One region of the Thiomonas sp. OC7 genome, then DNA from elsewhere that is predicted to be linked to it. Evidence: riboswitches for the same ligand, from Rfam matches in the RefSeq annotation. Region 1 holds a riboswitch; the other holds the start of a gene.

What was found. A riboswitch is a leader RNA that binds a small molecule or an ion and turns the genes downstream of it on or off. The one in region 1 is predicted to bind fluoride.
Region 2: another riboswitch for fluoride. It lies ahead of BIO17B3_RS08150 (HIT family protein); the one in region 1 lies ahead of BIO17B3_RS18415 (class I SAM-dependent methyltransferase).

What each region holds. Positions count from the first base shown of each region.
Region 1 covers NZ_LR131953.1:3,804,842-3,808,459, forward strand. The annotation lists gene BIO17B3_RS18400 (Ppx/GppA phosphatase family protein) at 1-370, shown strand, start outside; gene BIO17B3_RS18405 (histidine phosphatase family protein) at 445-1,062, shown strand; gene BIO17B3_RS18410 (HIT family protein) at 1,059-1,439, shown strand; fluoride riboswitch at 1,511-1,588, shown strand; gene BIO17B3_RS18415 (class I SAM-dependent methyltransferase) at 1,811-3,172, shown strand; gene BIO17B3_RS18420 (hypothetical protein) at 3,242-3,618, shown strand, end outside.
Region 2 covers NZ_LR131953.1:1,682,607-1,686,224, forward strand. The annotation lists gene istA (IS21 family transposase) at 1-435, shown strand, start outside; gene istB (IS21-like element helper ATPase IstB) at 422-1,186, shown strand; gene BIO17B3_RS08145 (MFS transporter) at 1,181-1,936, opposite strand; gene BIO17B3_RS08150 (HIT family protein) at 1,936-2,310, opposite strand; fluoride riboswitch at 2,357-2,421, opposite strand; gene BIO17B3_RS08155 (histidine phosphatase family protein) at 2,493-3,110, opposite strand; gene BIO17B3_RS08160 (hypothetical protein) at 3,550-3,618, opposite strand, start outside.

The DNA of each region.
Region 1 (3,618 bases):
CGCGGCCAACGCCGATATGCCGGGTTTCTCGCGCGGCGAGCAGGCGGCGCTGGCGCAACTGGTGTTGACTCACACCGGCAAACTGAAAAAACTCAGCGCTACTGATCTTGAAAACATTGATCTCGACGCCGTCCTGGCGCTGCGCCTGGCGGTCATTCTGGCGCGCAACCGCACCGCGGTTGACATCGATGGACTGCATCTGCGTTACCAACCGGCTGGAGTGAAGCTCTCGGGCCTGCGGCCGCCGCTCGATATCGTTGCCCCGGAGCCCTGGCTCAAAGGCAATCCGCTGACCGAATACAGCCTGCGGCAAGAGGCCGCCGAGTGGACGCGGCTGAACTGGAACGTCGCGTTACAAAGTCCTTCTTGATCGCGTCATGCCTGCCGCGTAATGTTTGAGCAGAGGCCGCAAAAGCGGTACTGAGCTACAAACTGGAGCTGACGATGCAGATCATCCTCACACGGCATGGTGAAGTTGAAGGCATTCATCCCGAGCGTTTTCGCGGGCGTATGGAACTGGAGTTGACCGCACTCGGTCGCCATCAGGCCAAGGCGGTGGCGCAGCGCATCGCCGCCGAGTTTTCCCCGCAGGCGGTTTACACCAGCCCGATGGGACGCTGCCGCGAAACCAGCGCCGACATTGCCGCGGCCTGCGGCCTGAGCGCACAGGTGCTCGAAGGGATGAACGATCTCGACTACGGCCAGTGGCAGTGGAAGACGCACGAGGAGGTGAAGGCAGCGCATCCGCAGACCTACGCCTTATGGAAAAGCGCGCCGCAGTGGGTGCGCTTTCCCGGCGGCGAGTCGCTGCAGGACTTGGCGCAGCGCACTGCCGACGGCCTGAGGGCGCTTTTGCAGCGTCATGCCGAGCACACCGTGGTGCTGGTCGGGCACGACAGCGTCAACCGCGCGCTGCTGCTGCACGCGCTCGATCTGCCGCTATCGGGCTACTGGCGCATCACGCAAAAGCCTTGCTGCCTCAATCTTTTCAGCGTGGATGCACAAGGCAAGGTCGCGCTGCAACTCGTCAACGACACCACGCATCTGCGAGGCTTGGCATGAAATCCGGCGGCGATTCGCAGTGCCCGTTCTGCCAGGACATGCCCTGGGTGCTGCGCAACGGACTGGGCTTTGCGGTGTATGACCGCACGCCCGTCAACCCGGGGCATCTGCTGCTCATTCCCTTTCGCCATGTAGCCGACTGGTTCGACTGCACCCCGCAGGAACATCAGGCGCTGCTCGAACTAGCTGCTCAAGGCCGCGCTCTGCTGCTGCGCGAGCACCGGCCGGATGGTTTCAACCTGGGCGTGAATTGCGGCCGTGCGGCCGGGCAGAGCATTTTCCATGTGCATCTGCACCTCATCCCGCGTTACGACGGCGACATGGACGAGCCGCTGGGCGGTGTGCGCGGCGTGATTCCGGCGCGGCAGAAGTATTGAGCGATTGCATTTCGAAGCAACCTTGAGCGCCCCGGACATTGACCCTGCGCATTTCATGGCCTAAATTCAAATCAACAAACGGCGATGGAGTTCGCCGTGCAATTGCCTCAATAGGGGTTTCGCCCCAGGCTGATGACTCCTACCCATGTTCCGGTTGACCTGCTGCCTGTGCAGCAGGCGCCGCCTTCAGGGAGGAGTCGCGGATGTTTACATCCCCATTGATCAGGAGTGTCTTGCCGCAGGCGCAAGACGGGGCTTCCGCCCAGCGCTTTCGGTCCGCGCAAAAACAACTCATGCTCCCGCTTTGTTCACAGCGCCTGTGTCTGCTGGTGCGTCGGTTCGTGCTTGCCAACATCTGAAAGGAGTTCCGTATGTCTTCGATCTCATCTTCTCTTCTTGGCCGGGTTGACGCGCGTCTGTCCCATCTTCCGCTGCCCTGCAGTGTGGTGCTGCCGGGCGGGCAGCGCGTGGGCCCGAGCAACGCGCAAATCGAAATGCGCCTGCGCGACAAGCGGGCGCTATGGCACATCACCACCGGGCAGATCGGCAAACTGGCTGAAGATTATGTCGAGGGGATGGTGGACATTCTGGGCAATCTGCGCGACCTCATGCGCATCGCCCCGGTGCTGCTCGACGACGACCCGCGCAACGAGCCTTCGGCCGCCACCGCGCGGATGTGGCACGGCTTGCGCCGCACCCTGTGGGAGCACAGCCACCACAGCCGCGAAAAGGATGCCGCGCAGATTCAGAGCCATTACGACGTGTCCGACGATTTTTATGCCCTGTGGCTCGACCCGCGCCGGGTGTATTCCTGCGCCTATTTCGCCGAGCCGTCGATGACCCTGGCGCAGGCGCAGGAAGCCAAGCTCGATCACATCTGCACCAAGCTCATGCTCAAGCCGGGCGAGCGCTTCATCGACATCGGCGCAGGGTGGGGCGGGCTGCTGCTGTGGGCCGCCGAGCACTACGGCGTGGACGCGACCGGCATCACCCTGTCGAAGAATCAATACAACCATGTGAACCGGCTGATCGTCGAAAAAGGCTTGCAGGGACGAGTGCGCATGTTGCTGCAGGACTACCGCGATGTGGACGAATCGCAGCCCTTCGACAAGGTCGCTTCGGTGGGCATGTGCGAACACGTCGGCCGCCCGAATCTGCCGCTGTATTTCAGCAAAATCCGCCGCCTGCTCAAGCCGGGCGGGCTGGTGATGAACCACGGCATCACCGCCGGCGGGGTGGACAACAGCCAGCTCGCCGGCGGCATGGGCGACTTCATCGAGAAGTACATCTTCCCGGGCGGGCAGCTCGTGCATGTCAGCGTAATGGCCGAGACCATGACGCGCGGCGGCCTGGAGCCGCTGGATTTCGAATGTCTGCGGCCGCATTACGCCAAAACGCTGTGGTACTGGGTCGATGCGCTCGAAGGCCATCTCGACGAAGCTCGCCGCGTGCTGGGCGAGCATGCGGAGAAGACCTTGCGCGCTTACCGGCTGTACCTCGCGGGATCGGCCATGGGCTTTGAGCAGGGATGGATTTCGCTGTTCCAGATTCTTGGAAGCCGCCCGGATGGTGTGGTGGAAGACCGCATCGACTGCGACCGCCTGCTGCGGGCCCGGCAGTCCGAGTATCCGTTCAACCGTAGCTACCAGTATGCGGGCAAGACAAGCGCAGGCTCGGCAGTCGCGGAGAAGCCGCAAGTCGTTGCGGCGCCGGTCGAAGCGCAGACGGCGTAGTTGCGCGTCATTTTGCGAGTGCGGCGGCGCGGTTTCGCGCCGTCGATGTCCACCCTTCAAGGAGAGGCCATGCCTGCTTCAGACGCTCTTATTTCTTCGATTCGCGCGCAGGAAATTCTCGATTCCCGCGGCACGCCGACCGTCAAGGCCACGATCACGCTGCAGTCGGGGGCGCGCGCCTCGGCGGCGGTGCCTTCGGGGGTTTCCACCGGCAGCAACGAGGCGGTGGAACTGCGCGACGGCGACCCGAAGCGCTATTTCGGCAAAGGGGTGCGCAAGGTGATTGCTCACATCGAGGGCGAAATCGCCGAGGCGCTCAAAGGGCGGGATGTGTGCGATCAGGCCGCGATCGACGCGGCACTCATCGCCCTCGACGGCACGCCCAACAAGGCGCGTCTGGGCGCCAATGCGCTGCTGGCGGTGAGCATGGAGCGCGCGGGCTATCG
Region 2 (3,618 bases), 2.1 Mb from region 1:
GGCACCGTGGTCCTGCCCGCCGAGGAGCGCGTGTTCAACCCCTCGCGCGAGACCCGCCGCATCCTGGCCCAGGCGCGCGCCATCGGCGCCGAGGCCCTGCGCCTGTGCGAGCTGTTGTTCGCCGTCGAGGGCCGCGTGGGTCAGCGCAAGCTCTGGGGCATCGTCTCCCTGGCCGAGCGCTACCCCCGGCGCCTGGTCGACGCCGCCTGCGCCCGGGCGCTGCACGAAGGCGTCTACAGCTATCGCCACGTCAAGGCGCTGACCGAGAGGCTCGTCGCCGACGCCTTGCAGGCCCTCGACGCCGCTCCGAGCGCCGAGCCGCTGACCCAGCAGCACGAGCTGATCCGCCCGGCCGAGGAGTACGCCGATCTGTTCGCCCGTGCCGCCGCCGACTCTCTCACCCACGACAGGAGCCACCAGCATGACCCTCAATGAGATCGAACGTTCCCTGCGCGAGCTGCGCCTCTCCGGCATCGCCGACACTTTGTCCACGCGCGTGCTGCAGGCGCAGAGCAGCCAGGAGCCGTTCCTGGTGACCCTGGGCGCCATGCTGCAGGACGAGCTCGACCGGCGGCGATCCCGCCTCAACGACCGTCGGTTCAAGCAGTCGCGCCTGGACGAGAAGGCCACCCTGGCCGACTTCGACTGGCGCTTCAACCCCAAGCTGCCGCGCGCGGCCTGCTTCGAGCTGCACACTCTCAAGTTCATCGGCGACGGCGCCAACGCGCTGATCATCGGCAAGCCCGGCACCGGCAAGAGCCATGTGGCCAAGGCCGTGGCCTACCAGGCCACGCTGCAGGGCTATGACGTGCGCTACGTCGAGGCCGACACCGAGTTCGCCCACTACGCCCTGGCCAGCACCGCCGAGCAAGCATCCATGCTGCGCGCCTGGATCGAGCCCGACCTGCTCGTGCTCGACGACCTGTTCCTGGCCCGGCGCATCGGCGACGCCGCGGCCGAACTGCTGCAGGCCATCGTCCACCAGCGCTACAAGCACCGCCGCTCCATCATCGTCACCTCCAACCGCGTCGTGCAGGACTGGGGCAAGTACCTCGGCGACGCCACCATGGCCACCACCATCCTCGACCGCCTCATGCACCGCGCCGCCATGCTCGAGTTCGAGGGCCGCAGCTACCGCCTCAAGGAGGCCGCAGCGCGCATCGCCGTCACCGCCGATGCCTCATAATCCGCCCGTCCTGCATGGAGGAGTTTGACTGGCCATAAGTGGGGGAATTTGAAGTGGCCATCGGGGGCCGCGACCATAGGTTCTGCTCGGTGCGGCGTCGGGCCGCGGCGTCGGCTCCAGATCTTGCGGCCGTGGGTAGGTGTGTCTGGCCCTGAGCACCAGGGTCAGATTGATGAGCGCGGGGATGAGCAACAAACCGTAAACCAGGCGGTAGTCATGCTGCCACAGCAAGACCGCCGCCACGAGTAGCGGCCCGAGCACGGCGCCGGTCTGGTCCAGCGCTTCGTGCAGGCCGAAAGCCCAGCCGTAGCCGCCCAGGCTCTGCCCGGCATGCGCCAGCAAGGCGTCGCGCGGCGGGTTGCGCAGGCCTTTGCCAATGCGCTCGAGCACGAGCAGCAAGGCGGCCTGGGGCCAGGTGTGGGCCAACGCCAACGCCGGCACTGACAGCATCTGCACGCTGTAACCCACAAGGATGATGGGCCAGAAAGCCTGGGTTCGATCAGCGGCGCGACCCGACAGCAAACGCAGCGCATACCCCGCCAGTTCGCCAAGCCCGCTGACACTGCTGATGACAAGGGCCGAAGCGCCGAGCAGACCGAGATAGGGGCCGAGGACGCTGCGCGAACCTTCGTAAGTGCAGTCGGCGAACAAGCTGAGCACGCCGATCGTCAGCACGAAGGCCAACGCCTGGCGCTTGCGTGCCGGGCTCACTGGTGAGCCGTCGACAGCGTCGAGATCGGGCGCCCGCATCAGTATTTCTGCCGCGCCGGGATCACGCCGCGTACACCGCCCAGCGGGTCGTCCATGTCACCGTGGTAGCGGGGGATGAGATGCAGATGAACGTGGAGAATGCTCTGGCCGGCGGCCAGTCCGCAGTTCACGCCGAGGTTGAAGCCGTCGGCGTCGTGCTCGCGCTTGAGCAGGGTGCGGGCGTTGTCGGCCAGCGCGAGCAGGCTTCGCTTCTCGTCCCAGGTAGTGTCGAACCAGTCGGCCACATGGCGATAGGGAATGATGAGCATGTGCCCCGGAGTCACCGGGTCGCGATCGAAAATCGCATAGGCCAGATTGTTGCGCAGTACCGGTTCTGTGATCTGGCAGAACGGGCAGGGCTTGGTGGCGGACATCGTCGTCTCCTCGGCATGGTCCGACGCGCAGCGTGGCGACACGGAGCGCAGAACAGACATCATCAGCCTGGAGGCGGTTGGGGTCAGGAGGATGTCATCTCCTGGGATGCATTACAACAAAGCTGAAGCAGATGGCATGTTTCGAATTGTTAGTTCATGTCTGCTCGCCTTGGGCTGCATACTCAGGTCAAGCCGCGCAGATGGGCAGTATCGTTGACCCGGTGCACGCTCACCTGAGCATCCGCGTGGATGTCGAGCACATTGATGCAGCAAGGGCTTTGCTCGATGCGCCAATAGCTTGAAAGCGGCAACTCCAGCGCCTGCATCAGCAGCACGCGGTTGACGCTGTCATGCGCCACCAGCACCACGGTGTCGTCGGCATGGCCGGCGAGCAATTCGCGCAGCGCGTCGGCCGTGCGCAGCGCCACCGCCTGCAAGGATTCGCCGCCGGGAAATCGCATCCACTGGGGAGTTTGCTTCCACAGCGCGAAGTCGCGCGGGAACTCGGCGCGGGCTTGCTCATGGGTTTTCCATTGCCATTCGCCGTAGTCGAAATCGTCGATGCCCGACTGCACCTGCGCTGGCAGGCCGCAGGCTGCAGCAATGGCCGCGCCGGTATCGCGGCAGCGCTGCATCGGGCTGGTGTAGATGGCCGCAGCTTGGAACTGAGTGGCGATGGTCTGGCCAAGCGCTGTGGCCTGGCGTCGGCCCAGATCAGTAAGTGCCAGCTCCATACGACCGCGAAAGCGTGGCGGCGTGATGCCTTCAACCTCGCCATGACGGGTGAGAACGATGTGCATGTGATGCTCCTTGCGTAAAGACACGGAATAGGCCCGTGCTGGCCATGCCGACATTCGCGGCGTGGCCATGTTGCCTCGCAAGGGTGTCTGCGGCAAGTCACTGTCACTGCATCTTGCCGGGAAAAGCGCGAATCGGTCATGTAGGCGCTTTTCTCCAAACCAAATGGCGGGTGTGGGTCCGCAGCACCGTTTGGTGATTGACCAAGCGGACATTCAGATGCGGCCGTGAACCGCGGAATCTGACCGTCCGTTCCGGCCGAGCACTTGCCGGTCGACATAATTGGTCGAATGACCGCCGCACCTTGAAGCTGCCGTTGACGTATAGCCAGGTCCATCGGCCGCAGACGAACGGAGCCACATCTCACATCGAGGAAGAGAAATTGGCGAAGACACTGGGCTGACTTCAACCCCTGTGAAGCTGCAAAGTGCTGCGCCGTGATCACGCTGCGCCTGGCGGCAGCAACAATTCATCGCCTGCGACCGGCACAGCATCCGGGCTAGCCTCCAG